DNA from 2 places in the Raineya sp. genome. Region 2 is predicted to be linked to the other one. Evidence: riboswitches for the same ligand, from Rfam matches in the RefSeq annotation. Region 2 holds a riboswitch; the other holds the start of a gene.
What was found. Region 2 has a riboswitch for thiamine pyrophosphate ahead of ACWITO_RS03575 (class I SAM-dependent methyltransferase). Riboswitches for the same ligand answer to the same signal wherever they lie in the genome.
Positions count from the first base shown of each region.

Region 1 (16,189 bases), on a different contig from region 2:
CCTTCGCTACGCCATTGATGCCTCTAAAATTATGAATGAGCTTGGCTGGAAACCTACTCTGCAATTTGAAGAAGGTCTGGAAAAGACCATAGACTGGTATCTGGCAAATGAGGCTTGGCTACATCAGGTAACTTCGGGAGAGTACCAGAAATACTATACCGAGCAGTATGCTCATAGATAGATTATGCGTGAAGAGCTACACTATTTTTTACAAAATACCGCTATCAACCTACAAGGTTTAGAAAGCCGCTTAAAACACCCTATCATACAGAAGGCTTATCCTAAACGTATGGCTTTTGTTTTACTGAAAAAATATGCAAAAGATTTTTTCAGCCAAGGAGCCGAACCTCGTATGATTAGCCTCGTAGGACTGCGAGGTACAGGAAAAACTACCCTACTCTGGCAAATAGCCGATTTCATTTATCAACATCATTGCCCCAAGATTTTCTTTTTCAACGTCAATATTCTCAAAAGTCTGGGTATCAGTTTGCTACAAGCCCTGCAAGAGTTTCAGAAAAGTATCCTGCAAAAAAGTTTTAATCAGTTTTTAGAACCTATTGTTTTTCTTTTTGATGAAATTCAAGAAGATGAAAAGTGGGCTTCAACACTCAAAATTCTTTATGATGAAGCCCGTTCTGCCTTTATTCTTTGTACAGGCTCATCTGCCCTACTGCTCAAAAATACTGCCGATTTAGCCCGAAGAATGAAAATAGAAAAAATTTATCCATTCCATTTTACCGAATTTGTAACAGCCAAAACATTCCTATTTTCTTCGGAAACTATCCTGCCTGAAAAAAACTTAACCCAAAAGCTCAAAGAGGCACTATTTTTCAGCAATGAAGCAGGAGAAGCCTATACAAAATTGCAAAATATTCAAACAGATGTTTCCAATTACTTTCAAAAAATTGACGAGAATAAATGGGATTTAGTTGCGTTGAAAGAAGGCTATATTCAATATCAGAATATTCCAAGTTTTTTGATGTATCAAGAGCCATCGGCTATCACCGATGCTATCCTTGAAATGCTCAAAAGAGTAATGTACGAGGATATTCCCCAATTAGTAGGAGATAAAACAAATCTGCTGAATTTACATAACGCAGAAAAATTACTACTACGCTTAGCAGGTTCTGACGAAATAAATCCCGATAGCCTTTCCAAAACAATTGGGGTTAAACAATTAGAAATCAGCAATTTGCTAACTTTTTTAGCCAATGCCGAAATATTACATATTTTACCCCCTTACACAAGTTTTGAAGGAAGGATACTCAAAAATCGTAAAGCATTTTTTATGTCGCCTTCGTTACGTAGGGCTTTACTCACTACCATTTACGGAGAAAATTTACCCGAGCATTTCCAAAGCAAACTTTTAGAAGACACAGTAGTGATGTATCTGAAAAGAATTTTGCCCGAACTTATCATTTCTTTTCATTCAGCCAGCAAGGAAGCAAACCCCGACATAATCATAGAAACGCAAGAGAAGCCTATTATTTTAGAAATTGGTACGCACAAAAAAAATATTCAACAACTCAAAAAAACAGAGATAAACAGCCGTTACAATCTCCTTGTTACAGAAAAATTCAAAGAGCCACAAATCAGGGAAAATACGATGGTAGTACCATTTAGTTGGTTTATGTTACTTTGAAAAAAATTGTAAATTTCCCCAAAGGTTTTCCAAAAAGAATTGTAAGTTTGCAAAAAAATCTTTATGGCAAATCCAGCGTTTGTAAAACTTTTTTCAGGTACAGCCTCACGCTATTTGGCTGAAAAAATTGCATTAGAATATGGTAAAGATTTGGGCGAAATAGCTATTCAAAGATTTAGTGATGGGGAGATTAGTCCGAGCTTTACTGAATCGGTGCGGGGTTGCAATGTGTTTCTGATACAATCAACCTTCCCCCCTGCCGATAACCTAATGGAACTGCTCTTAATGATAGATGCGGCAAGACGTGCCTCGGCTCAATACGTAACTGTCGTAATGCCTTATTTTGGCTATGCTCGCCAAGATAGAAAAGATAAACCTCGTGTAGCCATTGCCGCCAAATTGGTTGCCAATCTGCTCTCTGCCGCTGGTGCAGATAGGCTTATCACCTGCGATTTGCACGCTGGACAAATTCAAGGTTTTTTTGATTTTCCTGTGGATCATCTTGACGGACAAGTGGTTTTTGCTCCTTATCTGCAAAGCCTCAATTTGCCCAAACTTGTTTTCGCCGCCCCCGATGTAGGTGGCGTAGGCAGAGCCAGGGCTTTTGCTACTATTTTCGCCGCCGATATGGTAGTATGCGATAAGCATCGCAGACGTGCCAACGAAGTTGCTTCTATGCAAATTATTGGTGATGTAGAAGGTGCTGATGTGGTAATTATTGACGATATTATTGATACAGGCGGTACAATTACCAAAGCCGCACAAATCATCAAAGAAAAAGGTGCCCGAACAGTGCGGGCTGTCTGCACCCACCCTGTTCTTTCGGGAAAAGCCTACGAAAATATTGAAAATTCGGTATTAGAGGAAGTAATTGTTTCTGATACCATTCCGCTCAAACGTGAGTGTGCCAAAATTAGGGTGTTGAGTGTTGCTCCGCTTTTTGCCAAAGCTATCCGTAGCGTACACGAATACGAATCTATCAGTTCGCTGTTTATTGTTCCACAAAAAATATAAATGAAGCCTTATGAACTTTCCAAGTAACCTCAAATACTCCAAAGAACACGAATGGGTACGCCTTGAAGGTGAGTTTGCCTATATTGGCATCAGCGACCACGCCCAAAAAGAACTCGGTGATATTGTGTATGTAGATATTACCAGCGTAGGACAAACCTTGGACGCCAATGCCGTTTTTGGTACCGTAGAAGCCGTAAAAACCGTTTCTGACCTTTTTATGCCCATAGGCGGCGAAATTGTAGAGTTTAATGATACTCTTTCTTCAAGCCCCGAACTTGTCAATTCAGACCCTTATGGCAAAGGCTGGATGATAAAAATCAAACCCAAAGACCTCGGCGAAATGAATAATCTAATGGATGCCGAAGCCTATAAAGCAATGTTAGGGCTGTAAAAAAGAAAACGACCACAACTCAACAAGTGTGGTCGTTTGACTTTTTTGAGACTTTGCCATTAAAATTTCAATCCTACATTTAGCAGAAAATTAGTTCCTGCCTGCGGGTAATAGTAATTTTCCCAAAATCTTTGCCCACCCACAATATAGCTAAATGTATAGCCATTGGGTTCATACAACTCATTGAAAACATTATTTATCAAAAGTCCTATTTGTAAAGATTTCACCCCTTTGTTAGGTGTAAAAGTGTAGGCAAAACGCAAATCATTTACCCAAAAAGCCTCTAATTTGCGGTTTTCATTTTGCGTATTATCCAAATACTGCTTGCCTACGTATTTGGTAAGCAAACTTATCTCCCATTCATTAAAAGGCTTAAAAGTAATTTGTTGAGCCGCTATCAGGCGAGGCGAGAAAGCTAAATCTACATTCTGATACGTGTAAGCCTCTTGCGTGCCATTATCAAAATCATCAACAAATTCCGTAAATTCGGGAATTTTGTTTTGGCTCAAAGTCAAATTGGCTTGCCAAGTGATTTTAGACGTTAATTGTATATTGCTCTCTAATTCTAACCCTATTCTACGACTGCGAGGTACATTGGTACGAATGTATGCTCCTACGTCATTTACTTTACCTGTCAGGATAAGTTCGTTGGTATAATCCATTAAAAAGCCATTGATTTTGAAATTTGCTTTTTTCCAAGCAATCTGATAGCCCAGTTCTACATTGTTAAGTCTTTCGGCTTTGGGGCGACTCGTAGGCGTAGATTCCACAAAATCATTGCGGTTGGGTTCTCGGTGAGCTATCCCCCACAAGGCATAAATTCTGTGTTTTTGCCAAGCATAATCAAGCCCTGCCTTGGGATTGAAAAAATGAAATTCTGCGTCTTGTTGGGTACTTTGCAGATTTTGGTCAAAACCTAAAAAGTTGTAACCAATGTAACGATACTGCATATCGGCAAAAGCTGATAGTTTGCCATTTGGCAAATTCCATTCATTAGCAATTTTTAAGAATTGGTTAAAATCAACCTTGATAGCATCGTTGTCGTAATAGCGATAACGGATAGGAGCATTTTGAGCAAATTCAGCCCAAATAATTTCCCCAAAATGTTTGCCTTCGTATCTGTTCCAACCACCTCCCCAAATAAAATTCCAAGTTTTATGCGTATAATCCAAAGAATAAACACTTCCGTAGAAATGATTATCCAGCCAACGGCGGCGAATGATATTGCTTTCTTTGATAGTATCCGAACCAATAACTATATCGGGCAGAGCGTACCTTGAAAACCTATCTTTTTCTCTGAATTCTTCATAATACCCAAAACCTCTCACATAAAACAGTGAAACATTGAGTTTGAGTTTTTCAGAAATTTGGTGGTCAAGAATAGCTTGATAGTGATTTTGGTTGTAATTATCTACCTGGTTATCGTAGGTATAAAAATTGAAACGTCTGTTTTCCTTCAAAATATCTTCCCTAATGCCATACCAAGCCTGATAGGTACGCTCTCTGCCTTGCAAAGTGAGCAGTCGGAGAGTTGTTTTTTTACCATAATAACCTCCCGAAAGATATACACCCAAAAGGTCAGAAAAAGCCCTATCTATGAAGCCATCGGAAGTAATTTTAGAAAGGCGAGCATCTACCACAAAGCCATTTTTCATTTTTCCTGTGGTGGCTTGCAAGGTATGTTTCCAAGTATTGAAACTCCCCCAAGAGTGGTTGAGTTCGGCAGAAGGCTCATCGGCGGGTTTATCAAAGGTTTGAATATTCAGACTTGCCCCAAAAGCCCCTGCTCCATTGGTGGAAGTTCCTACACCTCTTTGCAGACTAACAGAAGTAGCCGAAGAGGCTAAATCAGGTAAATTTACCCAAAAAACGCCTTGTGATTCGGCATCATTGAGCGGAATTCCATTGATTGTGGTATTGATACGAGTGGCATCAGAACCTCTTACGCGTATGCCCGTATAGCCTACACCCGCCCCCGCATCGGAAGTAACCACCACCGAAGGGGTAAAGTTGAGTAAAAAAGGCATATCTTGCCCGTAATTGCGTTTTTGCAGTTCTGTTTTTTTGAGTGTTGAGCGTGTAAGCTCAGTAATGTACGGAATACCTGTAATGGTTACGGCTTCAATTTCTTTGTCTTGAAGCAAAGAGTCTGTGCTTGCTTGTGCGAAAGCCAAACAAGGCACAAGCAAGCCTGCTGAAAGGCTCAAAATGTGGCGTTTCATTGGTGATATGATTTGAAAGTGAAACAAAAGGAGCTTCAAGGGGGTAGCTCCACCTGCTTCTTACCTTAACTCCCTGCGGCAGCATTATCTGCATCAGGTTCAAAGGGTATGTTCTCAGCCCGTTGTATTAAGGCACCCCTGTTTCGGAAAAATTTGTGAGCAAAGTTATGTAAAGTTATGCTTAAAAAGCAAGAAAAATTTTTATTTTTGATAAATAATTCCGAGATTACAGAAAAATTTTACCCACTTTGTTCCAACGTACTCGTCATATTCCTTTGCCTTTGCTTATCAGAATGTTTTTTGAGAGCGACTTTTTGTTATTGTTTGGTTGGATATTCTTTACGATTGGCAGTATCATCTTTTGTGTTTTTGCTTCGCTCTCCGATTTTAGTAGCTTGGTATTATCCAAAGATAGCCCTCAAGCCCAAGCGGTTATCTTTAAGATAGAATATGCTAATGCCCAAGAAAATAGAGCACGTATTTATGCGTATCACTACAAGTTTCAAGTAGATGGCAAAGAGTATGAGGGTATTTCGTATGGGTTTTCCTCCGATTACCGAGAAGGCGATACCGCCACCGTCGTTTATAAAAGTAATAAACCAACTTACTCACGCATTGTAAATTTACGTCAGAAGCATTTTTCCCCCTTTTTTCTCATTTTTATTGCTATTTTTCCACTTATTGGCGGTTCGGTGTTGGCTATTGCTATACCCAAAGTTTTCACCAAAATTCGTATCTTAAAAGAAGGGGTATTAGGCGAGGCTTTGCTGGTTGGAATGGAACCAACCAATACCACTATCAATAAGCAAAGAGTTATGAAAATGTTTTTTGAGTTGATGAGTGCAGGAAAAACCTACAAAACACATCTAAACACACACCAAATTCATAAATTTTGGGATGATAAGCCTCAGAAAGTGTTATTTTTACCCCAAGAACCTGAAAAGGCACTGATAGTTAGTTCTTTACCCGGAAATCCAGAAATTTCTGAAAAAGGTGATATACTAACCCCATACAGCTTATTTCCTGCGGGCTTTTACTTGCTTATTCCTGCGGCTTGTTTGCTTGCGTACTGGTGGGCTTTTTCGTAGTGCTAATCGCTTTGCAAAAATTTGATAGTTTCGTCAATTACCTCTTCGGTATGTATAGGAAGCAGAGCATCAGTGTAGGGTTCTTTCCCCCCAAAAGTGTGGTCTGCATTTTCCAAGAGTATCATTTCTGCGTTTTTTGACCAAGACTGCAATTTTCGGGCATTTTCTACCGAAACAGAAGTATCTGCCTTTCCGTGAATAATGAGAATAGGCACTTGAATTTTGGGCACTTGTTTTTCCAAATCGTAATGCACCCAGTTTTTTAGCAAATCTTCATAAACTTCTCTGTAAATAGGCATTTCTTGCTTGGTACGAGCGTTTTCAACGTAAATTACTCCATTTTTTTCAATTTCGGCAATGCGTTCGGGGGTAAATAAAAATTTAGTGTTGGCAATAGAAGCCCAAGTAACAACCTTTCGGATACGGCTATCTTCGGCGGCTTTGAGCAGTGCTAGTGCCCCTCCTCTGCTGTGTCCTATTACAAACAACTTATCCAGCAGTGTAATTCTTTTGAACAAATAATCCTCAGAAAAGAAATAATCCAAAACAGCCGTAATATCGTCTAAATCTTTGGTATAGGTTTCTCTGCCAAAAGCCTCTAAATCTACAAATTCTTTTTTATGTGTGGGGGTAGTTCCGTTGTGCGAAAGATTGATTTTAGCAAAAATAAAACCTCTTTGAGCAAAATGTTCGGCAATCATATTGAAATGCCCCCAATCTTTGAAGCCCTTGAATCCGTGAATAAAAAGAATAAGCGGTTTGGGAATATCATCAAAAATAAGCCGAATATCCAAACCAATAGGACGATTGTGTTTGTTGGAAGTAATTTGAATTTCTTGCTTAAATAGCGGTTCTTGTAAGTTCTCTGAATACATTTTCAATATTTTTTTCCTCTTGTTTGATTTCCAAGATAGTCCAATTCTGCATTTTGGCAAGTTGGAACAAATCAGCTCGCAAGTCTATATCGGTGGGGGTTCGGATTTCCCACAAGTTGCCCGCAATATGCTGAATTTGCAAGATTTTTTCAAAGTTTTTCGCAATAATATTTTCGTCAATCTTTTCTGCAAATTCTACTTTCAAAATTCGCTCCGTTTGAGATAGCTTTGTAATTTCGCTCACGGGAGCATCGGCTACAATTTTTCCTAAATGAATAATTACGACTTTATCGCAAATAGCCTGCACTTCTTGCATAATATGCGTAGAAAGCAAAATGGTTTTTTCTTGGGCTATTTGCTTAATAAGATTCCGAATTTCAATGATTTGGTTAGGGTCTAAACCTGTGGTGGGTTCATCAAGAATCATCACCGAAGGATTGTGTATCAAAGCCTGTGCCAAACCCACTCTTTGCCGATACCCTTTGGAAAGCATACCCACTTTTTTATGAGCCTCACGCTCCAAACCGCACATTTCAATTACCTCTTTGATACGATTTTCTAAATGAGCCACTTTGTAAATTTTCCCCATAAAGCTCAAATATTCACGCACATACATATCCAAATACAATGGGTTATGTTCGGGCAAATATCCCAAAGATTTTTGTGCTTCTTGGGTTTGGGTAGCAATATCAAAACCTGCCACTTCTACTGTGCCCGAAGTAGCTTTCAGATACCCTGTGGCAATTTTCATTGTTGTAGATTTGCCCGCACCATTCGGACCCAAAAAACCCGTAATTTTACCACTTTCAGCTACAAAACTGATGTTATCAACTGCCCTTTGTTTTCCGTATATTTTTGTAAGATTTTTGACAGCAATCATTGTTTAGAATTTAGAAATTAGATTTTCAGCTATTAGAAAAATTTGAAATTTGCTCAAAGTTGTGTTATGAAACTTATCCAAAATTTATGAAATCAATTTTACAAGGTTCAAGGTTTGAAATTTGACCTTTTTTTGAACTTCAAACTTACCAACTTTTGAAACCAAGTTTCACACCTTCATTTTTTCCTCCCACTCTTTTGCAAAAGATTTATCAGCAATTTTAGGCATTGTGCGGCGTTTGCCCCAAGTTTTGCCAAAAAGTTTTGTGAGCCATTTGTTTTTTGTTTTTCCTGAAAAAAAATCCATTATTTTTCGGCTCAACATTGCTTTTTTCCAAAACTTAAACCCTAAACGCTCTGCAAAGGTAGTTTGTTTTTCCTCTACGCTCTGCCTACGATTGAGCAAAAGCAAGTTGTGAATAGGAATTTTTACAGGGCATACCGAGCTACACGCCCCACAAAGTGAACTGGCAAAGCTCAAATGCTTATATTCTTTCAATCCTGCAAGATGAGGCGTAATCACCGAACCAATAGGACCACTATAAGTAGTATTGTAGGTATGCCCTCCAATGTTTTTATACACAGGGCAAGCATTCAGGCAAGCACCACAACGGATACAATTCAAAGCCTCGCGTTTCTCGGTATCAGCAAGCAAGCGGGTTCTACCATTATCCAAGAGTATTACATACATTTCATCGGGTCCGTCTAATTCTTCAGCCTGTCGGGGACCGAAAAAGATTGAATTATAGACCGTAATCTTTTGCCCTGTGCCACTTGTAGCTAATAAATGCCAAAACAAATCCAAGTGTTCCAGTTTGGGAATAACCTTTTCAATGCCTACAATAGCTATATGCACTTTGGGGAAAGTGGTTGCCATACGGGCATTGCCTTCGTTTTCGGTAATTGCCACAGCCCCTACGTCAGCTATCAGAAAATTCCCGCCCGTGATGCCAATTTCTGCCTCTAAATATTTTTCTCGCAAGATACGGCGAGCCGTAAGTGTGAGTTCTTGGGCATCATCAGTGGGTTTGATACGCAATTTTTCAACAAAAATATCAGCAATATCTTTTTTGGAAAGGTGCATAGCAGGTGTTACGATATGATAAGGCTTTTGCCCTGCCAGTTGCACAATAAACTCTCCTAAATCAGTTTCAATGGGTTCAATGACCTTTTTTTCCAGAAATTCGTTCAAATGAATTTCCTCCGTAGTCATTGATTTAGATTTTACTACGGATTTGGCTTGATATTTTTTGCAAATTTTTTCAATACTTGCCAGTGCCGATTCGGCATTTTCCGCCCAAATCACCTTGCCGCCACGCTTGGTAAAATGCTCTTCAAAATCCAGAAGCAATTCTGCCAAATGATTGATAGTTTCCGTTTTCAGATACGATGCACGTTCACGAGCTAAATCGTGGTTATGGTATTGCTGCAAGCCTTGCCGAACAGCATTATCGTATTTGCTGATGTTATGATTGATGGTTTGCCTATGCTTTAAGTCAAAGGCTTTTTGTTCAGCATCTTGTAAAAACTTTTCTGCCGTAGGGTTCATTGTTTTGTACGCTTTCGCAAAAATCTCACAAAGAAAGTAAAAATTTGCTTTGTTTGTTTAGAAATTAGGATAAGATTTTTTCAAAAAATGTTGCAACATTAAAAGTTATCACATATATTTGCGAGAAAATTTTAGTTTTTTCATTAAAACCTCTTACAGCAATGAAAAGTTTAGAAATTCTTGGAATTTTCTTATCAGGGGCAATTCTTTTCGCTTCTTGCGAATCTGCTCCCAAAAGTGATGAAGCCAAAACAGGCGAAGCCCAAAAAGTAGATAGCACCAAATCTGCTGATGCCCAAACCCTGAAAGTAGATTTGGCTAATAGTATAGTTACTTGGGTAGGTACAAAACCCACCGATAAGCACAATGGTACTTTTAACCTTTCAGAAGGTTCTATTTCCGTAAAAGAAGGCAAGATTGTAGGTGGTAAATTTGTCATTGACATCAATACCCTGAAAGTATTAGATTTGCCCGCAGATAGCAAAGAAAATGCTAAACTTACAGGTCATCTTAAAAGTGGTGATTTCTTAGATGCAGAAAAGTTCCCTACTGCAACTTTTGAAGTAGTTTCCGTAGAGCCTTACAAAGCCGATACTACCCAAAAAGTGAGTGAAAAAGACAAAGAATACACTTTGGAAAACCCCACGCATAGCATTACAGGCAACCTGACAATGAAAGGTGTAACCAAATCTATTACTTTCCCAGCGGCAGTGAAATTGGAAGCTAATAAATTGGAAGCCGAAGCCAAATTCAATATCAATCGCAAAGATTGGGGTATGGAATGGGGTATTACCGATAAACTCATCAGCAATACCGTGCATATGGGCTTTAAGATTTCGGCGGGTGTAGCACAATAACGATATTCACAGCAAAATAAAACACAAGCGACAACATCACTATCCGTATGTTGTCGCTTTATTCAAGATTTTCAGAATTTTTTTCAAATTTTAAGCTAACATTTCTTGCAAACCACGCTCCAAATAATTAGTTTAGCGTTTGGTTATGTTAAAAAATTGTTACGCTTATGGAATACATCTGGAAATCCGACCTGCTACATTCAAATCTCACTTTTGCAGTACCTCATATGATTATTGCAGAGGTAGTAGGCTTTATGAAAGAATTTGATATTACTATTCGCACTACACATTTAGATTTTTCAGATGCGAAGGTGGTTGCTGAAATCAAAGCCAATTCGGTTTATACCAATAACGAACAACGCGACCAGCACCTCATTTCACCTGATTTTTTAGATGCTGAAAAGTTTCCAAGTATAAAATTTATCAGTAGTGGCTTCAACAAAGTAGCCGACCGCAAATTTCAGGTTACAGGTAATTTAACTATCAAAGGAAGAACTTTGCCTGTTATTTTGGAAGTAGAATACACAGGGCAAGCCCGCGACCCTTGGGGAAACGTAAAAGCAGGCTTCAAAGCCAAAACACTTATTCGCCGTACTTCCTTCGGACTAACCTGGAACCAACTTTTAGATAATGGAGCGTGGCTCGTGGGCAATGAAATTAAATTAAATTTTTCAGGAGAATTTGTCAGAAGTAACTAAAAACGAATGAAAACCATTGAAGAAGCTATCCAAAGTCGCTTTCGCAACGAACAGCACAAGGCTTTGGTAAATATCCTTTACACTGCTAAATTCATAGAAAACAAAGTACAAGAGCATATCAAGCCATACCAAATCACTATGCAACAATATAATATTTTGCGTATTGTCAGAGGAGCAGGCGGAAAGCCTGTTTCTTTGAAATACATCAAAGAGCGTATGCTTGATAAAATGCCCGATGCTTCCCGAATTGTAGATAAACTCTATAAGAAAGGCTTGCTCAAACGCAAAGAATGCCCCAACGACCGCCGCAGTGTAGATATTACCATTACCCCCAAAGGAGTAGAACTACTTGCTACAATGGATAAGCACGCCTCTGAAATGGATAACATTTGCAATGCTTTGAACGAGGCAGAATTGCAAACCTTAAATCATTTACTCAATCTCTTGCGTAATGAGTGAATTTTTGCAATAGCTCTATAAAACTTCAAACATCAAACCCTTGAAGCCTTTGTACTTGGAAGCTACTCTCGTTTGTCTGTGTTTCGCTTAAAGCCCTTAAAGTCAAAATCAAATTTTTCGGGAGTACCTTCTATGAGAATATTTGCCAAACGCTTGCTTTGGCGTGTTTCTGATGAAATGATTTCCTCTTCTTCACCTTGCTCTTGTTTTTGAGCAAAATCTCGGTTTTTACGCTCTCTACGCTTTTTGAACAAATAGTTCCACAAAGCCTCTTTTATGACAAAAGAGGGTATTTCAAGCAAATAACTCATTTTTAAGTCGTTATCAAAATTTTGCTTACCCGAAATTTTCATATAGCCCAAAGTAGAGCTAATTTCCATACGGGGAATAGTAATTTCACCATTTTTTATATCAAAAACATTTTGCATTTCGCCAAAGCGTACATTTTCTAAATCCTTTCCTGCCATAAATTTATCCATCATCTTGAAAGGAGCGAAGTTGGTCAGTCTGCCCTCTCGGATAGTTGCCTCAATATGGGCTTCCGTATCTCGCAAATTGGGTACTAAGTCGGGGTGCATTAGCACTTTGGAAGTAATTGTGCCTGTAACTTTGCCGTGAATATTCTCATTGACTAAGTAATCTTGACCGAAATTATCCATTTTGTAGAAAATCTTATCCAAATCCATATTTTCTACCTTGATAGTGCTGGCAAAATAGATTTTCTTTGGGTTTGAAGCGTTGAAATAGCCTTTTATATCTAAAAATCCACCTGCCGTGTAGGTTTGAAGTTTATCTACATATACAAAATGGTCAGATTGAATACGCACAGCGGCTTTGAGTTTTTGTAAATGATACCTTCCATAACGCAAATCGCCAATATCGGCTTGCAATTCTAAATTTGGAAATGGTAAATCAAAAATATTGAAAGCCTTGCTATGCTCTTCGGTAGTTTTGATAGTATCGTGTTCTTGCTCCAAATTCGTATTTTTCATTAGCTCATTTACATTGATTTGATTGGCTACAATTTGCACCAGCTTTTTCCCCTTAAAGTTGCCAGCCATTATTTTAGAAAGACTTTCAATTTCTGCATTGATATTGAAATCTGTTTTTCCAAGCAATCCTTTGAAGTTTTTAAGCGAAAGTCCGCCATTTTGCATCAGCAACTCAGCAGTGATATTGCGAATGCCGTAATTATGCACCTTAAAAATACCATCAAACTTTCTCAAATTCAAGCGTGTGTTTGTCAGGAAATCTCCTTTGAGGGCATTTTTGGCAGGCATATTCAGTGTAAAATCCCAACGCAATTTATCTATGGTTTCGTGCTGATATTCGGCGGGTACATAGTTTTTGTCTTTATACACAAATACATCATCAAGATTCAAATGCTCCGATTGCAAAGCCATTGTGAGTTCAAACTCTTCTTCTACTTTACTGGAATCAAGCAGGGCATTGTAATTTTTCAGATAGCCCGATACTTTGAAATCGGTTTTATCTACTGCCCCTTCAAACTGCTTGAACTTGATTTTCTCTTCATCAATTACCAAATCTATGTGCCAATCGTGAAAGTGATGAGGATAGTTTTTGAATTTGGCAAAAAATTCATCTATCCAAAATTCACCTTTCGGAATACCCTTGGCGTGTAAAATTTCGTCTGTGGTAGTTTTGAAACGTAAATGATAGCGAAGGTCTTTGATTTCCTCATCTTGCTTTTCGGAAAGTGTTTTATCAAAGCTCATAATTTCTTTGAAACTAATAAACTCTGAGCTTCCTTTGAGTTCGGCAGAAATGGTTTCGCCTTTCTGTTTATGAAAAAGTTTGGCAAGATTGGTAATTTCACCTTGCAAGCGGAAATCGGATTTTCCAAGTTTGGCTAAAAATTCTTGAAGCAAGAGCTTGCCATCTACAATTTCCATTTTTCCATCAAAAAGCAAAGGATAAGGCAACTTGGGCGATTGAAAGCGGACATTCTGAAAGAGCAATCGGCTATCGGTGCCATCTTTGAGCTTGCCAAGAGCCGTAGGCGTATCGTTGTAGTCCATTAGTTCGTCCAAAGTCATATCAATCGTAAGCCAACCGCTCAAACCTTTCAGAGCCTCAATTTCAAAGAAATTTTGTAGAGTTGCCAAATTTAATTTGGAATGAAAATCCAAAGAAACAAAGGGATTTTCAAAATTTTTGATATGAAAACTGCCCTTGAAAACACTTTCTTCGGGGTTTCCGCTCAAACTTTTGATGTAAAGCTCGCAAGTTGATAAATCTCTCTTTGCTCCGTTGGTAAAATAGCCCGTGAAATTCAGATTACGGATACTATTTTTTTGTTTAGGGTTAATGAAATCTGCATTTTGGCAACCAAATTCTAAATCAATTTTAGGCACATTCCCAATAGCTTCCCCTACAATTTTGCCCTTGAAATAGACATCGCCTTTGTTTTGATAACTTTTAAGTTTTTCATATACACCTTGCGGGGCAAAAGAAGTAATCAGTTTGAAATCGGGCTTTCTACCCGAAACTTCCAAATTGAGAAAAGCATTTTTTGCCAAATCTACCGAACCTTGTACCTGAAACGCTCCCTCTTCTATTTCAAAATTGCTGGGGCGAATGGTCAGAAACTCTTTGGCAAAATGATAGTCTATATCTGTTTCCCAATGCACGTGCTTGTTTTCAAACCAAATAGAATCGTGAATTTTGAGTTGTACAAGCTCAAAATTGGTTTCAAGGTGGTTGTGTAATTCAGTTTCATCTAATTTGAAAGTAGAACTGACCTTACTAAAATGTAAATGAACGAACTGATTGGTTTGGTAATCTTTCTTGGTGATTGTAAAATCTTTGAGAACAATTTGTTTTAGCTTGAAAGCAAGTTTATTTTTTTGGTTTTTTTCGGCTTCTTCGGCTTTTTGCTTCAAACTTTTGGCAAGTAGTAGGTTGATAGAGCCATCTTCATATTTTTCAAGGTGCAACTCACCTCCCTGTATTTTGATTTTCTTGATTTTATATTTGCCTGCTACAATATCGGTGTAGTCAAAGCCGAGATAAACATCATCAAATCGGTAAATAGGGCGAAGCGTATCCTTTTCGGAGGCGTAAAAAGCCAAGCCCTTCAAATCCACAGAAATATAAGGGAAGTTGGAAATAGGGTCAATTTTTACATTTTGCAATTTGGTATAACCTTTTTGCATATCGTTCAGTTCAGCAAGAACGTATCTAGCAATCACGTTTTGGTTATTATACAGATACCAAGTCAAGCCTGCTATTGCCAAAATCAGTAATAGCACTATCACGGCAGCGGAGATAAGAATTTTTTTTAGCATAGGTGTAAAAAGATTATCCCAAAACGATAACTACTTTCCTGCTAAAAATGTTTTGGTGTGTTACAAAAAAGCTGTCTTTTTCCGACAGCTTTTTCGTCTTTTTTCGCAAAAGCAATAAATAGCCTTGAAAATTGACTTGTAAAATAAAATTGGAGGTATTTTCGGGATACAAGCGGCATCATCGCTTGTTTGTCTGTATGAACGAACCTATTACTTGACAGGAACTTTTTTAAGGGCTATGTAGCTGATTGGTTATGATTACATTTTCACTTTTTGGGCAGGGTTACCAAATACTGTTTCTCCTGCTTCTACATTTTGCACAACCACCGAACCTGCTCCTATACGTGCATTTTTTCCTACTTTCACTCCTGAAACAATTGTAGCTCCTGCTCCTACAAAAGCACCTTCTTCTATGGTTACATTATCGCCTATGATACTACCTGTTCCAATCTGAACAAAATCAGCAATTTTGGCATTGTAGTCAAGGATTGCCCCTGCACGAATAATATTGTGGCTTCCTATTTGTACCCCTGCATTTAGTACGGCTTTGGCATCAATAAGGTTGCCGTGTCCCATAGCCAAGTTGCTGGAAAGAAAAGCCTCTGCGTGAATGGCATTGGTCGGCATTACTTTTCGCCGCTCAATAAGCATTTCTACCAGTTTTTTGCGAAGTTTGTTGTCATCAGTGGCTACGAAGGCTTCGCATTTTTTACCTATCAGTTTCAAGAAACCATCATCATCAGTGCTTCCGAGTACGCTCACAAAGTTAATTTCGGTGCCGTGCAGTTTTTCGTCATCATCAAGAAAGCAATACACATCTATTTTATGGCTCTGAAAAATTTCCAAAGCAACTATTCCTAAATTTTTTGCTCCTAAAATAATTACGGGATTATCCATAGCTTCCAAATGATAATTTGAGTGCAAAAGTAGGAAATTTCAATATTTGCCAAAAAAATATTTTCAAAACTCATCAAAAAGCCTTTTATTTGCATTTGAATTCACCAAAAAAATGATTTTATGCCTGGAACCGAACTATTTGGAGCAGAAGAACGCAAAGAAATCAATGATGTATTGGAAACAGGGATTTTGTTTCGCTACAATCACGACAACTTACGCAACGGACACTGGAAAGCAAAAGAATTTGAAGCCGAAATCGCCAAATTCACAGGAGCCAAGTACGCTCATTGTGTTTCGAGTGGCTCTACTG
Region 1 is NZ_JBRCWE010000010.1:921-17,109, forward strand. It holds gene rfbB (dTDP-glucose 4,6-dehydratase) at 1-181, shown strand, start outside; gene ACWITO_RS01085 (ATP-binding protein) at 185-1,642, shown strand; gene ACWITO_RS01090 (ribose-phosphate pyrophosphokinase) at 1,706-2,656, shown strand; gene gcvH (glycine cleavage system protein GcvH) at 2,667-3,047, shown strand; gene ACWITO_RS01100 (TonB-dependent receptor) at 3,107-5,269, opposite strand; TPP riboswitch at 5,323-5,419, opposite strand; gene ACWITO_RS01105 (DUF3592 domain-containing protein) at 5,518-6,357, shown strand; gene ACWITO_RS01110 (alpha/beta hydrolase family protein) at 6,360-7,232, opposite strand; gene gldA (gliding motility-associated ABC transporter ATP-binding subunit GldA) at 7,198-8,112, opposite strand; gene ACWITO_RS01120 (LutB/LldF family L-lactate oxidation iron-sulfur protein) at 8,281-9,660, opposite strand; gene ACWITO_RS01125 (YceI family protein) at 9,822-10,517, shown strand; gene ACWITO_RS01130 (YceI family protein) at 10,685-11,215, shown strand; gene ACWITO_RS01135 (MarR family winged helix-turn-helix transcriptional regulator) at 11,222-11,674, shown strand; gene ACWITO_RS01140 (hypothetical protein) at 11,737-14,982, opposite strand; gene ACWITO_RS01145 (acetyltransferase) at 15,241-15,879, opposite strand; gene ACWITO_RS01150 (DegT/DnrJ/EryC1/StrS family aminotransferase) at 16,000-16,189, shown strand, end outside.
Region 1: another riboswitch for thiamine pyrophosphate. It lies ahead of ACWITO_RS01100 (TonB-dependent receptor); the one in region 2 lies ahead of ACWITO_RS03575 (class I SAM-dependent methyltransferase).

Region 2 (16,729 bases):
CAATGAGTAAAAAAGGGATACGATGCGGTAGCATTGCCTCTATTTGTACAGCCTCTTTGATAGCAGGCAAATCAGCCGCATATACCATTCCTTGCTTATCTTTATTCTTTTTGATAGCGGCTTTGATGCGTTTGGCAAGTTCTACATTGGCGGCGTGCCCGGGGCGTAAGGCGTGTATATGCCCAATGAGCGGTCTGCCAACCAAAGCCAAATCACCTACCAAATCCAGCAATTTGTGTCGGGCGGGTTCATTGCTAAAATGTAGCTCTACGTTGTTGAGAATACCTTTCTGCACATCAACTTTTACAGAGGTTTTGCCTAAAAGTTGAGCAAGTTGGTTTAGCTCATTTTCGGGCATTTCTTTATCTACAATCACGATAGCGTTGCTCAAATCACCTCCTTTGATAAGCCCCCCTTTGTAGAGCATTTCAAGTTCGTGCAGAAAGCAGAAAGTACGGCAAGAAGCTATTTCGGTTTCAAAATGTTCAATTTTAGAAAGCTCTGCTTTTTGTATGCCTAAAACCTCGGAGTTGTAATCTACGGTAACTTGCAGTTCGTAATTGTAAGCGGGCTTGGCGGTAAGTTCTACGCCTCTTGCCGAGTCGGTGTAAGTGATATTTTCGGGGACATAGTAAAAATTGCGTACAGCGTCTTGCTCCGTAAGCCCTGCTTCTTTCAGGATACGAATAAACTGCATAGAACTGCCGTCCAAAATAGGCGGCTCGGGACCATCTATTTCAATGACAACATTATCAATTTGCAAACCTACAAGTGCCGCAAGGGTATGCTCTACGGTATAAATTCTTGCTCCATTTTGCTCTATGGTAGTGCCTCTTGAAGTATCAACTACATTATCTACATCTGCTTGTACAGTGGGTGAGCCCTCCAAATCAATTCTCTTGAACACAATTCCTGTGCCTGCGGGGGCGGGTAGAAAGGTCATTGTTGCATTTTTGCCTGTATGAAGCCCCACACCTGTTACACTGACCGACTTCGAGAGCGTATGCTGTTTGTAAAACATTTTTGAATAATTTTAGCAAGTAGATAAGTTTAGCAACTACAATGGGGCAAAGATATTACTTTTTTAGAATTTCAAAAAAGGAACGAAAAAAGAATTTTTTGGGCTTTTTGCACCTACAAAAGGAATTTTTCTTAATTTCGCTCAAAAATTTTCAGTGGCTTGGCAACTTTTGAAATCAAACTCCCCCTTTTTGAAGGACCTTTTGATTTGCTCCTGTTTTTTATTGAACGCGATGAGCTGGATATTTACGATATTCCTATCTCCAAAATCACCCAAGACTTTTTGGACTATATTCATCATTTAGAAAAATTGAACATTGAAGTCGCCAGCGAATTTATTTTAGTAGCAGGCACACTCGTAAGAATTAAAGCCAAAATGCTTTTGCCTCGCCCCGAAATTGATGAAAAAGGCAATGAAATTGACCCTCGCGACGAACTGATTAAACACCTTTTAGAGTATAAAAAATACAAAGGCATTGTAGGTGAGCTTGCCAAGCTGGAAGAGGAACGCCTACAAAAAGAAGCTCGCGGCAATATTATCGCTGAACTTAAAAAAATTGCCGCCGTGAGCAGTGTAGAAACCGAATTGCAAGATATAGACCTCTACAAACTGCTCAAAGTTTATGAAAAAGTAACAGAACGCTTCAAAAACAATGCTCGTACAGGGCAACATACCGTTTTGCAATATCCTTATAGCATTGAAAGACAGAAAAAGCATTTGCTCGAACGCCTAAATACCGAAAAAAGACTTGATTTTGAAGACATCATCAGTGAAAATCAGAGCAAAATATATTTCATTTATACATTTTTGGCTATTTTAGAAATGTTGCAAGAAGGAAGCATCAGCATATACGTAGGGCTTGACTTCAATAGCTTTTGGATAAAACCCTACGAACCCCAAGAACTTGTAGAAGTTCAGGTTTGAAAATTTACGTTTTGTAAATCAATTACTTCAATTTTGGCACTCAATTTTACCCAACAAATCTAAATCTATGGAAACTATTTGGCAATACATACAAACACTCACCAATTCCGAAGAGGTTATCAGCAGGGGTGGTTTGGCTTTGGTTTTTTTGATAGTATATCTAGAAACAGGCTGGTTTTTTGGTTTTTTCTTGCCCGGCGATTATCTCCTATTTTTGGCGGGTATGCTTTGCGATAAGTATTTGGGTGGAAATATTTGGATTGTATTTGGTGGAATTTTCGCTTCGGCAGTTTTAGGGAATTTTTCGGGATATGGTTTTGGTAAATTGGTGGGCAGGAACTTTGAAAATCGTAAGGAAACTTGGTATTTCAAACGGAAATACATTGAGCAAACCCGAGCATTTTTTGATAAAAATGGTGGTAAGGCTCTAGTTATTGGGCGTTTCCTTCCCATTATTCGTACGTTTGCTCCCTTACTGGCAGGAATGGCAAGAATGCCTCTTGCGTATTTTGCCATTTACAATATTATTGGAGCTTTGATGTGGTCAGGATTGCTGGTTTTAGGAGGCTACTACCTCGGACACGCTTTTCCTGCTATGGTCAATTATGTAGAATACGTAATTTTATTTTTCCTTGCAATTACTACCCTTACGCTTATCAAGGGATATTTGAGGCTCAAAAAACAAAACAAAGAAAGCAAAAAAGAAGTTTTAGACAACAATCAAGCATAAACGAATATGGCAACCACTTACAAAGTACCTACAATGGCAGAGCTTGCCGCAGAAGGCAAAACCCCCGATGTTCTTTTTTGGGTGGGTTGTGCAGGTAGTTTTGACTACCGCTACAAGCAAGTTACAATTGCTTTTGCTAAAATTCTCAATAAACTCAATATCAATTTTGCTGTACTGGGCACAGAAGAAAATTGCACAGGCGACCCTGCCCGCAGAGCAGGCAACGAGTTTCTCTTTCAGATGCAAGCTATTTCCAATATTCAAACCCTCAACAATTATGGTATAAAGAAAATTGTTACGGCTTGCCCACATTGCTTCAATACGCTCAAAAACGAATATCCTGAATTAGGAGGCAACTACGAAGTAATTCATCATTCCGAGTTTTTGCAACAACTCATCAACGAAGGGCGTATCAAGCTCAAAGAAGGGGGCGAATTTAAGGGAAAACGCATCACCTATCACGACTCTTGCTATTTGGGTAGAGCCAACGATATTTACGAAGCCCCTCGGGCAGTGCTAGAGGCTCTGGACGTAGCACTTGTAGAAATGAAACGTAGCCGAAGCAAAGGGCTTTGCTGTGGAGCTGGTGGAGCTCAAATGTTCAAAGAACCTGAAAAAGGCAATAAAGATGTAAATATTGAACGCATTGAAGATGCTCTGGAAACCAACCCCAACGCTATTGCTGTGGCTTGTCCTTTTTGTATGGTAATGATGACTGACGGCGTGAAAAACAAAGAAAAAGAAGCCGAAATCAAAGTGTATGATTTGGCAGAGCTCATAGAAAAGTCTATGGAATAATGCAAGACGAAATACAGAAAGAACTTGCCCACATTGAGCAAAGCCATAACATAAAAATCCTTTATGCTGTTGAAAGTGGAAGCAGGGCTTGGGGCTTTGCTTCCACCAATAGTGATTGGGACGTAAGATTTCTGTACATTCACCCGCTCGATTGGTACTTGCAAATAGAGGAATATAAAGACAATCTGGAAAAAATTTTACCCAATAATATAGACCTTGCAGGTTGGGAACTCAAAAAAGCCTTGCGTCTTTTCAGAAAATCTAATCCGCCGCTTTTAGAATGGTTGCAAAGTCCTATGGTGTATGCTGAAAAATACACCACTGCTAGCCAATTGCGAGCCTTACAACAGATTTATTTCAATCCCAAATCTTGCTTGCATCATTATTTGCATATGGCAGGTGGGAATTATAGAGATTATTTGCAGAAAGAGGTGGTGAGAGTAAAGAAATATTTTTATGTGCTTCGTCCTCTTTTGGCTTGCGAATGGATTTATCACGAAAAAACTATGCCACCCATACAATTTGCAAAGCTATTGGATACTCAAGTGAAAGATGAAGCCCTCAAAGTAGAAATTTTACGACTTTTGGAAAGAAAAATGGCAGGTGAGGAGCTAGATTTAGCCCCTCAAATTTCTATTCTCAACCATTTTATTGAACAAAAACTTGCTTTTTTCAACGATTATGTGAGAACTTTGGAAAAATCTTTGCCCCCTGATACCAACCAACTCAATATTTTATTCAAAGAAACCTTGCAGGAAGTTTGGCATTGTTTTTAGTGTAAATTGAAAAAAATGAATTGGATACAAAAACTTCAAGAACGCTGGAAAGTAAAAAGTGCTTGGCAAGTGCTTGTGATACTGATAGTTTTTGCTTGCACGGGTTTTACTATTCTTTTTCTTAAAAAACCTATCTACAATGTCCTAAACATCAATGAGCAAACGCCTACTTGGCAGAGGATAATCACTTGGATTGTGCTGATTTTGCCTCTGTATAATGTGCTTTTGCTAATGTACGGCTTCGTATTTGGGCAATTTAGTTTTTTTTGGCTTTTTGTCAATCGGTTATTTGGTAGATTGTTCTTTTTTTGGCGAAAGAAACAAGACTAACCTTCTTTGGCTACCAGTCTGAAATTTTCAAAAGTTTTGCCTTGCAGTTGTTTTTGCCAACGCTCAAATAATGGTTTTTCTAATGAAAACTCTCTATATTCATCAGGGTTCATAATAGGAATTCCCTTTACAATAGGATAGCTTCTTTGGCACTGCTTGCAGAAAAGCCAACCTTCTAAAATATTTTCTTGGGTATCTTGCAGGATAGTTGTAAGTTCCAAATCAGCTTTATCAAAAGGACAGCAGAGTTTTTGAATGGTATTTTTTCGCATAATTTTACCAAGTTTGAATTTCTTTACAATAGGTTTGTATTGCTTTCAGCGGATTTTCGGCACTCATAATTCCTGAAACAAGTGCCAATCCGTCAAAATATTCCTGAATGGTTTTTAATTGTGGCAATCTATCCACAGAAATACCACCTGCCAAAAAGATAGGTAGTTTGCTTATGGATTTTGCCTTCAAGATAGTTTCAAACTGCACCAGTTCGCAACTATTGGCAGTGAGGGAAGGAAACATTGAACAAAACGAAATGTAAGAAAACTGCTCTTTTTCTGCCCACTCCACTACACGCAAATCGTTGTTGGCAGTAATGCCCAAAAGTGTATTGGGGGGTAAAGATTTTCGGATATGCTCCCAATTTGGGGGTATTTTATCAAAATGTACGCCTGCTAAACTATCGTATTGCGATAAATAGTTCCAGCGATTATTGATAAGTACAGGAACATCTTTTTGCCAACACATAGAAACTATTGCAGGTATAATTTCCTTTGCCTGCTCTTCTGAAACAAAGTTATCCCAGATTTGCAGAGCATAGAGTTTTTCTTGCAAAGCAGAAGCCAATTTTTTTAGCAATTCAGATAGGGGTTTGGCAGGGTCAATTATCAGATAAATATCCTTCTTCATTTTCAAGAATTTTACTTCCAGCCGTTCTGATACGCTTTGAAAAAAGCTCCCCAGTAGGGGTCTGTATCAAAATAGGGCATATCTATCAGTTGTTCGTTTTGTAGTAATTTTTTGCCAAAGTTTTTAGGCTTAATTTCACCTATCACTGTTGCCTCAATATGTTCAGATTGTAGGCTTTGGATAATTTCGGGGGCTTTTTCGGGTTGGCAAGCTATTATCATTGCCCCTGCTCCTACGCAATACCGATAGTCCAAATCAAACAGACTGCAAACATTTCTGATTACTTCATTTGCAGGAATTTTATCATCATAAACCAAAACACCTTTATCTGCGGCGGTAACCATTTCATAAATAGCCCCCAATACACCTCCTTCGGTTACATCGTGCATAGCAGAAATGCCTCTTGATTTAGGCTCTCCCTTGCTTGCCAACATTGCTTCTTTCAAAGAAGAAGTTTCATAAAATAGTGAGGCGGCTTGTTGCTGAGTTTCTTTACCCAAGTGTTTTTCAAGTGTTTGCGGAAAACTCTTTGCTAAAATTGCTACTGATGAAATAGCCGCCTGTTTGGTAACTATAATCACATCTCCTTCGCGAGCTTGTGTAGAAGTAAGCACTTGGCTTGCGGGGCAAAAATTCCAAAAAGTACCCCCGCCTGCAATGGTAGAGTTTTGTCCTTCAATAAATCCTGTATGTCCTCCTGTAATAGCTACTCCTATTTCTTTGCAGAATTGATGAATATACCCCCAATAAGTTTTGAAATCCTCTTTTGAAAGCCAAGCAGGCAAGTTGAGTACCATTTGAGCAAACATTGGTGCAAAGCCTGTGGTTGCCATATCGTTGGCTATCAGATGCACCGAAAGCCAAGCCGATTCTTCCAAACCCAAGGAAGGAATAAGGGACAAAGGGTCGCTGGTAATTGCCATTACTTGGTTTTCAGATAGCTTAATGAGAGCAACATCTACTCCAAATTGTGGTTTTATTTGCACCAAAGCCTGCTCTGCTCCGCATTGCAATTGTATGACATTTTCCAAAAAATTTAGCTCAACTTTTCCTAAATGCTTTGCCATTATGCTACATCATTAAATTGAACATATAAACCGAAGAAATCGCCATAAGGAACTCCCCACTGCTGAACAGGAAACCATTTTGGCAAGCCTGTACAAGTCCATTCTATGCTGTAACTTCTTCCTTTCAAAGCCTCATCAATGATTTTGATGAGTTTTTGGGGGGTGTAAAAAGTAGCAGTAACATAAAATGGATTTTTGCCAAAAAATTGCTGTATGCGTCTGCGAACTACTTTCAAAGAGTTCCGATTCATCATACCCATAGCTATTCCATATTTAGCAACTCGGGCGGCTTCTTGTATTACCTGCACGGGCTTTTTGTAGTATTCAAAAGTGGTAATGAAAGCCAGAGCATCAAAGGTATGGTCTTTGAAAGGCATATAATGAGAGTCTGCCATTACAAGGTCGCCCTCAAAAAGTTGCAATGCTTGCGAAAGCATTAAAGGCGAAATATCCCCTCCTGTGGCTTCTATGCCAATATCTTTCCACCAACGCGTAAAACGCCCCGTACCACAGCCAAACTCTAAAAGTGTTTTGATACGTTTATCTTTGGAAACGAGTTGCTCCATTACTTTTTTTTGCCAAATTTCTGCTCTTTTATATCGCCCTTCGTACCAGAGTTCGTAGGTATCGGTATGCTCTCTGTTGAAGAACCATTCGGGGCGGTTTTGCCAGCTTTGCCAATGAGCAGGAATTAACGTAAGTTGTTTGTTGTTGCTATTTTCCATTGTTGCTATGATTTACAAATAAAAAAATCGCCCTTGTCAGACCAACAAGGGCGATAGCTATTGAATATGTTTCCCAATAATACAATTCAATTTGCAATCCCTTCGTTGGCATTATCCAAATCAGGTTTTTCGGGTATGTTCTCAGCCCTGAAAATCATCAGAGCACCCCGTTGCAATGATTTTCCCTAAAAACTAAACTTAAAGGCAAAAAGTTTCCAAAGCGAAAGAATATTTTTAACTACGCCTTTTCAATTTTAACACTTACCGCAAGATTTGTATTTTTTGCAACGGCTCTTTATCCTGATGAAAACTTTATCTGAAAATTTATAGCACTATGCAAATTGCTAAAATATTTGTATTTTCAAGGCTCAAAAAAGCATTATTCAGTGGCAAAAACAAAAACGACCTTTTTTTGTCAGAGTTGTGGCTATCAGTCGCCGAAGTGGCTGGGCAGATGCCCTTCTTGTCAGCAGTGGAATACCTTTGTAGAGGAAATTGTAGAAAAAACCGAGCCTACGAAAGGAGAATGGAAAAGTAGCACTTCCACCAAAATCAGTAATAAACCCAAATTGCTTGCTGAAGTAGATTTTGAAGCACAACCTCGCTTGCTTACTTGCGATAAAGAACTCAACAGAGTTTTGGGAGGAGGTATCGTAGCAGGCTCTTTGGTGCTTATTGGTGGCGAGCCGGGTATCGGAAAATCTACGTTAATGCTTCAAATTGCTTTGGGTTTGCAGGGAAAGCGAGTTTTGTACGTTTCGGGAGAAGAGAGCGAACAGCAAATAAAAATGAGAGCAGAACGCTTGGAACAAAAAGGTGCAGAATGTTATTTGCTTTGTGAAACCTCTACACAAAATATTTTCAAGCAAATTGAAAATTTAGAGCCTGATGTAGTAGTGATTGATTCCATTCAAACGCTTCATTCGGCTTTTATTGAATCTTCGGCGGGTAGTATTTCGCAAGTGCGTGAATGTACGGCTGAACTAATGAAATTTGCCAAAGAAACTGCTACCCCTGTTTTTCTGATAGGGCACATCACCAAAGAAGGCACATTGGCAGGTCCCAAAGTTTTGGAGCATATGGTAGATACGGTTCTGCAATTTGAAGGCGACAGACATTTAGCGTATCGCATTTTGCGTACCACCAAAAATCGCTTTGGTTCTACTTCCGAACTGGGTATTTACGAAATGCTCGCCACAGGCTTACGCGAAGTAAGCAACCCTTCGGAAATTCTGATTTCGCAACGAGAAGAAACTTTGAGTGGTGTGAGCATCGGAGCAACTTTGGAAGGTAACCGACCTCTGCTGATAGAAGTGCAGTCTTTGGTAAGTCCTGCTACTTACGGAACACCTCAACGCAGCAGTACGGGTTTTGATAACAAACGCCTCAATATGCTACTAGCTGTCTTGGAAAAAAGAGGGGGCTTTCGTTTAAGCACACAAGATGTTTTTTTGAACATTACAGGAGGTTTGCGAATAGAAGACCCTGCCATTGATTTAGCCGTCTGCTCTTCGGTTGCGTCTTCGTATGAAGATATTCCCATTTCGCCAAAAATCTGCTTTGCCGCCGAGGTAGGTTTGGGAGGAGAAATTAGAGCTATTAGCCGAATAGAAAACCGCATCAGCGAAGCTGAAAAGTTAGGTTTTGAAACTATTTTTATTTCCCGCTACAACCTGAAAGGCTTACAGACCTCGCAGTTCAAAATTCAAATCAAGGCTATGAGCAAACTTGACGAGGTATTCAGAGCAATCTTTTGAGAAGCATTTCCTGCTTGGGTTCGGGGAAATTCATTGTAAAATGTGGTACTGAAATAGCGGCAAGAAGTTTCTGCTTGCTAATATCGGGGAATAAATCGGAATGAACCTGAATATTTTGCACTTTACAGAGCTTCGCCCAGCCCTTGCCTTGCGGGGTGGTGTGGAGGAGCGTTCCTCTTCGCCACTGATAAAAATGAAAAGGTAGCCAAGCTGTATTGATATAAAAAGGTATGCCAAATGCTTTGAGTTCGGCACTGAAAAAGTTTCTACCTTGCTTTTCTACTACGAAACGTTCAAATCCCTTTTCTGCTTTTTCCCAACGAAAATCCGCCAGTTCTTTGGGAATTCCCCAGTTTTCTATGCCATTATACACACTATCGTAAGTAGAAACATAAATTTTGGAAATATGAAAAGCCTTTCTCTGCTTGAACTGAAAAAGTCCGGGGATAAACAAAAGTTCCTGATATGCTCCCACAGGTGAATCGCTATAATCCACGAGCATTACACTGCCCACAATTCCCCTGAATTTTCCTAATAAACCTTCGGGTAGAAAGCCGTTTTTTTCAACAAATTCTTTTTCAAAACGATAAAGTAAGATGTAACCTTTGCCGTGCAGGCTCCAAGGTGGTCGGGCAATAATAGAAAGTATGTTATCCATACATTAAGATTTTGAAGGATTTTTATGTTCAAAGGTTAGAAGTTCAAAGGTTCAAAAGTTGAAGTTAAAGCTCTACTTCATTCAGATGTCTAAAATCCCGTTTCCTGCTTCTTGTTTCCTGTTTCCACTGCAAATAAACCTGAAAAATACGTATTTTTAACACACAATCTATCATTTCTTTCACAAAACTGCAAACAAGAAAGCAAGGTTTCGTCTTTTTTTGTATCTTTGCACCTTCAAAAATATAACCCCCTATGAATATCCGAAATATTGCGATTATTGCTCACGTAGATCACGGCAAGACTACCCTCGTGGATAAAATGATTCATTCTGCCAAACTTTTCAGGGAAAATCAACAATTTGATGACCTGATTTTAGACAACAACGAGCTGGAACGTGAGCGTGGTATTACGATTGTTTCCAAAAATGTTTCTATTCGTTACAAAGATACCAAAATCAACATCATAGATACCCCCGGACACGCCGATTTTGGTGGCGAAGTAGAGCGTGTCTTGAAAATGGCTGATGGTGTATTACTCTTGGTAGATGCCTTTGAAGGTCCTATGCCTCAGACACGTTTCGTGCTTACCAAAGCCATTCAGTTGGGTTTGAAGCCTGTTTTGGTTATCAATAAAGTAGATAAACCCAATTGCCGCCCCGATGAAGTACACGAAGCCGTGTTTGATTTGATGTTTAACGTAGGGGCAAATGAAGACCAATTGGATTTTGTAACCCTTTATGGCTCTGCCAAACAAGGTTGGATGAGCTATGATTGGAAACAACCTACCACCGATATTACCCCTCTGCTGGATACCATTTTGAAAGTTATACCAGCCCCCAAAACCCAAGAAGGTTCTTTACAGCTACAAATTACTTCTTTGGATTATTCTAACTTTTTGGGCAGAATTGCCATTGGGCGTGTGTATAGAGGCGAAATCGCCGTAGGTATGCAAGTAGCTTTGTGCAAAGCTGATGGCTCTGTAAAAAAGATGCGTGTGAAAGAATTGCAAACCTTTGAGGGCTTGAACCGAGCCAGTGTAGAAAAAGTACAGGCAGGAGATATTTGTGCCGTAATTGGTCTAGAAGAATTTGAAATCGGTGATACCATTGCCGATATAGAAAACCCTGAACCTCTGCCGCGTATAGCTATCGATGAGCCTACAATGAGTATGCTTTTCACTATCAATAACTCGCCTTTCTTTGGTAGAGATGGCAAATTTGTAACTTCAAGACACTTGCGAGATAGGTTGCTCAAAGAAACTGAAAAAAATCTTGCTTTGCGTGTAGAATTTACCGACCGCGAAGATACCTTTATTGTTTATGGAAGAGGTATTCTGCACCTTTCCATACTCATTGAAACAATGCGAAGAGAAGGCTACGAACTGCAAGTAGGACAGCCACGCGTACTATTCAAGGAAATCAATGGACAAAAACACGAACCCATTGAAACCCTTGTAGTTGATGTTCCTGAAAATGTAGCAGGTAAAGTAATAGAACTTGCTACCCAACGCAAGGGTGAGCTTATGGTAATGGAGCCCAAAGGCGATTTGCAACATTTGGAGTTCAAAATTCCTTCTCGTGGGCTGATTGGCTTGCGAAACTTGGTGCTTACTGCTACCCAAGGCGAAGCCGTAATGACACACCGCTTTATTGGTTACGAACCTTACAAAGGCGATATTCCTGAGCGTACCAGTGGCTCGCTGATTTCCAAAGACACAGGTCCCGCTACGGCTTATTCTATTGATAAACTGCAAGATAGAGGTAAATTTTTCATTGACCCCGGCGAAGAAGTGTATGGTGGGCAAATCATTGGCGAACATACACGTGGCTCCGATTTGGTTGTGAATGTACAGACAGCCAAAAAACTTACCAACGTGCGTGCCGCTGGCTCTGACGAAAACGTAAAGATTACCCCCAAAGTGCAGTTTTCATTAGAAGAGGCTATGGAGTACATTCAGAAAGATGAATACGTAGAAATTACGCCTACGGCTATTCGTATGCGTAAAATCTATCTTGATGAAAACGAAAGAAAAAGAATGGAAAAAGAGTTTAGTTAGGTAGCTATGCAAAAGTTTCTTATTGTAGGGCTCGGCAATATTGGTTTGGAGTATGCTCTTACTCGGCATAACATTGGTTTTATGGTAGTTGATAAACTTGCTTTTATGCAAGAAGCTACTTTCAAAACCGACCGCCTCGCCGATGTTGCCGATTTTAAGCATAAAGGCAAACATATTTTTCTCATCAAGCCTTCTACTTATATGAATTTGAGTGGTAGGGCGGTAAATTATTGGAAACAAGAACTGAAAGTTCCACAGGAAAATATTTTGGTAATCACTGATGATGTGGCTTTACCTTTTGGAAAAATTCGCTTGCGTAGCAAAGGCTCCGATGGCGGACACAATGGGCTGAAAAATATTCAAGAGGTACTTCAAAGTCAGGAATATGCTCGTATGCGTATAGGGGTAGGCAACAATTATCCCAAAGGTATGCAAGCTGAATATGTACTTAGTCCTTTTTCTGTCGATGAGCAAAAAGAGTTGCCACAAATTTTAGAAACTGCTTCCCAAGCGGTACTCACTTTTTGCTTGGAAGGCATTAGCAATGCAATGAATAAGTTTAATAGTAAAGGGTAAAGCTATCAGATTAAGAAGCCTGCGAGGTGGCATACGTTGCGAAACGTTCTTCGTCGTAGATGGTTTGTAAGAAAGAAGATTCAAAAACCTTAAAGCCTCCTTGCAATTTGCAGGCATCTTTGCAAAGTTGGTACATTGCTACGGCTACGGCTTTGGCTTCTATGGGGCGATACTTTTTCAATCCTCCCACCATCATAAATTCAAGTCCTTTGGCTATTACTTTGCCTATTTCTTCGCCCAATCTAAATTCCGACCTTTCGCCAAGAAGCAAAGAAGGGCGAATGATATGCGTACTTTTGAATTGTAAATGCTCAATGGCTTCCTCTACTTCGCCTTTTACCCGATTGTAGTAAAAAGTAGAACTTTTACACGCTCCCATAGCAGTAACTATGGAAAAGTGACTTGCACCATTGAATTTTGCGATTTTGGCAATTTCAGTAGGATACACAAAATCTACTTGATAAAACTGCTCTTTGGTTTTGGCTTTCTTGATAGTGGTTCCCAAACAGCAATACACATCATTGGCTTTGATAAGATGAGCATAAGCCTCCAAATTTTCAAAATCAATAATGTGTTGGGTGAGTTTGATGTGTTGCAGAGGTATAGGCTTGCGGGTAAGAACAATAACTTCCTGATAGTAGTCATCTGCAAGCATTTGCTCCAAAAGGAGAGAACCTACCAAACCCGTAGCACCTACGAGTAAGGCAGTTTTTTTATGCGAACAGCCCATTAGAACAACTTGGTTGAATTAGCACTTTTTCATAAAAATAGCTTGCAAATATAACAATTTTTTTGCGAAAAAGCTAAACTTGTAAAGAAATTTATTGCCAGAAACTTACTCTACCCAAGTAACTTTTTCCTGAATTGGTTTGCGAGAGCTATCGGGAGAGGGTTTGGTGATATGTCCCACGTACAAGAAACCTAAAAACTTATCATTTTCGCCAAGACCAAAAAAAGGCTTTGCTTCGGGATAATACGTAATGCCTCCACTGCCCCAGTACACTCCTACATTGTAAGCGGCGGCAGTAAGATACATATTCTGAACGGCACAAGCTACGGCTTCAATCTCCTCTATTTCAGGTACTTGTTCGTTTCTTTTCATTCCAATAGCAATGATATGCGAGGCTTTGAGCGGCTTGGTAGCAAGCATTTGGTAGGTTTTTTCATTAAAAGCCTCCCCCTGATTTTTTTCTTTATACAAATTTGCCTGAAAATCGGCGAGTTTTTTTAGTCCTTCGCCTGTAAAAACCACAAAACGCCAAGGTTCTGTTTTTTTGTGCGTAGGAGCCCAATTAGCATTTTCAAGCATTTGCCAAATGATAGCATCATCTACTTTTTTACCCACCTCAAATTGTTCGGGATAGGTGGAGCGTCTGTTGCGTATAATTTGATTGATTTCCATAGCTGTTTTTTTACTTAGTCGTTGCTAACGTTAAGGATTTCCATTTCAAAATAAATGGGGTCGAAAGGGAAAATGACAAAAGCTCCTGTTCTTGGATTGGTAGAGCCTGTTCCTCTGTATGCCTGGTTAGAGGGAATAAACAAATAACCTTTTTCACCGCGTTTCATCAGTGGCACACCCACTCGCCAGCCGTTAATAACATTGCCGATAGGTTTGAAAGTAAAACTTTGGCTTGCATCAAAAATGGTATTATCAATCACTCGGCGTCCAATGTATTTCACGGTTACTGTGGAAGAATCGCGTATCAAGTCGGTAGTGCCTACGTCTGTAAGGCTAAAAATTACGCCATCTTTATTTTGTGTAACAGGCAAATTGAGTTCAGCAATTTTTTCTGCGATAAATTCAGTTTCGCTTTTCAAATCAACCAGTTCCAAATCTACACGAATAGCTGAATAAGGTGGCAAAAACGGCGAAGAAGCTGTACCATAACCCAAAGTGTGGTTCATCAGTAAGATAGCTTTTTGCCCTTTGAACATTTTTTCTTTACCCAGTTGCAAGAAAATATCAATACCACGTGGAGTAATCAAGGCTCTGCTGTTGCCTGTGGGATTGAGCAGAGCAACCGTAAGCGTTTTGTTTCCTGATAGTTTGTAGTTGGTATCAATGGGTGTTTCCGAAGGAATTAGACGTGTTTCGTATTTGATAATGACGTGGCGGAAAGTGGTATCGGGTGTTCTGCTTTGAGGTGTGCCAGATACTTGGTAATAAATACCATTTTCATCTTTTTGCATTTGCAAACCCTTTTGGGCAATGTAGCTCTGAATTTCTTGCTCATTGCGAGCAAGTTGCTCTGCCAAAAAGTCGGCATTAGGGTCTTTGCGTTTGCAGGCAAAAAGCACTATCAAGCCTATAATAGCGATAAAAATATTCGTTTTCAAGTGTCTCATTGGAAGTCTGAAAATTTATACCAAGATTTACTTTTGGTTTAAGTTTTTATTGGGTTTAATATCTATCAATTCTACTTCAAAAAGCAAGGTAGAAAAAGGAGGGATAGTTTCTCCGCCGCCCATTGCACCATAGGCTAATTTTGAAGGAATAAGCAGTTGGGCTTTTTCACCTTTGCGTAGTAGGGCAATACCTTCGTCCCAGCCCTTGATAACGCTACCCATTCCGAGAACAAACTGCAATGGCTCTTTTCTGTTGAGTGAGCTATCAAAAACCTTGCCATCTAAAAATTTGCCAGTGTAATGTACATACACGGTATCGTATGCTTTGGCTTGGGGATTTTCAGGTGCCGTTTTGGTAATTTTGTAGTAAAGCCCCGAAGCCGTTTTTTGCATTTCAAGTTTGTTTTCTTTGATATAGGCTTCTAATTTGCTTTCTTCTTCTGCTTCTTTCTTTTTCAAATTTTCTTGTTGTCTTTGTTCGGCGAGTTGGGCATCTTTTTGGACCTGCTCTTTGGTTTTCTTGCCTGTAATTTTTACCCAATATTCAAAATAAACATTCTTTTTGCCTTGTCTTTGCATTTCTTGGGCAAATTGGTCAAAGAATGGGTATTTTTTTACCAAAGTATCCAAAGAAACCTTAATTTTTACACTATCGCCTATTTGCAAGAAGGGTAATACTTCGGTAGGCAAACCTTTTTCTCCTTTGACAGGTATAGAGAAACCATTTCTTAAAGAAGAATCCAGCAAAGCACGTTTGTAGCTATTATCTACTTCAAAGGTATCCAATTTGCTAATAAGATGTATCATTGCATACTCACCTTCTTTGAGTTTTTCGCCTTTGGGGTTGCGTTCAAGAATTTGAAATATCACCCCCGAAGGAAGTCTTTCTTCGTTTTTATCGTTTTTACGAGGTTTCTCACAAGCGAAAAAAGCAAGAATTAGTGCAAAAAAGGTAAGTAGATTTTGATGGCGGTTCATAGAGTTTTCGGTTGAAAGGGTTTGTATATGATAAAGTTTCTAATTTACATTTGCACGCTCAAAAGTTCATTTTTTTTGCTTTCAATAATTTCTAAAAACTTCTTTTCGGTTTCTTGTAGGCTCAAATAGCAAGTACCTCCTGCGGCGTTTTTATGCCCACCACCATTGAAGTATTCAGCGGCAAGGTCATTTACCGAAAAATCGCCCACAGAGCGGAAAGAAAGTTTTATATTTTCGCCTCTATCAATCATAATGGCGGCGAGTACAATGCCTTCAATAGAAAGAGCATAATTTACAACTCCTTCGGTATCGCCTGTTTGCGAATGAAAGCGATTGAGTTCATCAGCCGTTATGGTAATGTAGGCAGTACGCAATTCGGGCAATACTTTGAGTTTTTGGCTGAGTACATAGCCTAAAAAACGCAACCTCAATTCCGAATTGCTATCGTAAATACGATTATGGACTTTGGTAGTATTAACGCCAATGTCAATCAGTTCGCCTGCAATTTCGTGAACTCTACGGGTAGTAGTAGGGTGCTTGAAAGAACCTGTATCGGTAAGTATGCCCGCATAAAGAGCCTCACCAATGGGTACATCAATCTTATCTTTATCACCCAGCTCGCCAATGAGTTCGTAAATGAGTTGGGCAGTTGCGGCGGCTTTGATATCGTGGTAGCTAAAAGTAGGCTGAATAGAAGGGTTGATGTGGTGGTCTATGAGCAAAGTTTTTGTTGAACCATTCACACGCTGAAATACGGGGGCAATTTCTTCTAAACGAGGATAGCAAGAAAAATCTAAATAGCAAACTAAATCTGCTTTCTTGACAATCTGCTCTATTTCGGCTGTATTTTTTTGATTGTAAATAAGCACTTCTTCGTTGCCGGGTATCCAATGCAAAAACTTGGGGTAATCACTTGGAGAAATAACTTTTACATTGTGTCCTAATTTTTTCAAATACCCCGCCCACCCCAAAGATGAACCCAAAGCATCTGCATCAGGTTTGTAGTGTGTAGTAATAACGATATTTTTAGGTGTGGCTAAAAACTCCTTCAACTGACTTACATTTTCCATCACTGCCAAT
Region 2 is NZ_JBRCWE010000030.1:21,221-37,949, reverse strand. It holds gene ACWITO_RS03620 (bifunctional UDP-3-O-[3-hydroxymyristoyl] N-acetylglucosamine deacetylase/3-hydroxyacyl-ACP dehydratase) at 1-1,021, opposite strand, end outside; gene ACWITO_RS03615 (segregation and condensation protein A) at 1,181-1,945, shown strand; gene ACWITO_RS03610 (DedA family protein) at 2,013-2,675, shown strand; gene ACWITO_RS03605 ((Fe-S)-binding protein) at 2,682-3,473, shown strand; gene ACWITO_RS03600 (nucleotidyltransferase domain-containing protein) at 3,473-4,249, shown strand; gene ACWITO_RS03595 (DUF6787 family protein) at 4,265-4,579, shown strand; gene ACWITO_RS03590 (Trm112 family protein) at 4,576-4,851, opposite strand; gene ACWITO_RS03585 (thiamine phosphate synthase) at 4,856-5,482, opposite strand; gene ACWITO_RS03580 (AIR synthase family protein) at 5,494-6,549, opposite strand; gene ACWITO_RS03575 (class I SAM-dependent methyltransferase) at 6,549-7,274, opposite strand; TPP riboswitch at 7,355-7,454, opposite strand; gene radA (DNA repair protein RadA) at 7,661-9,031, shown strand; gene ACWITO_RS03565 (acetoacetate decarboxylase family protein) at 9,015-9,689, opposite strand; gene typA (translational GTPase TypA) at 9,944-11,746, shown strand; gene pth (aminoacyl-tRNA hydrolase) at 11,753-12,322, shown strand; gene ACWITO_RS03550 (NAD(P)H-binding protein) at 12,333-13,052, opposite strand; gene ACWITO_RS03545 (nitroreductase family protein) at 13,158-13,724, opposite strand; gene ACWITO_RS03540 (FKBP-type peptidyl-prolyl cis-trans isomerase) at 13,739-14,671, opposite strand; gene ACWITO_RS03535 (FKBP-type peptidyl-prolyl cis-trans isomerase) at 14,699-15,649, opposite strand; gene ACWITO_RS03530 (DHH family phosphoesterase) at 15,694-16,719, opposite strand.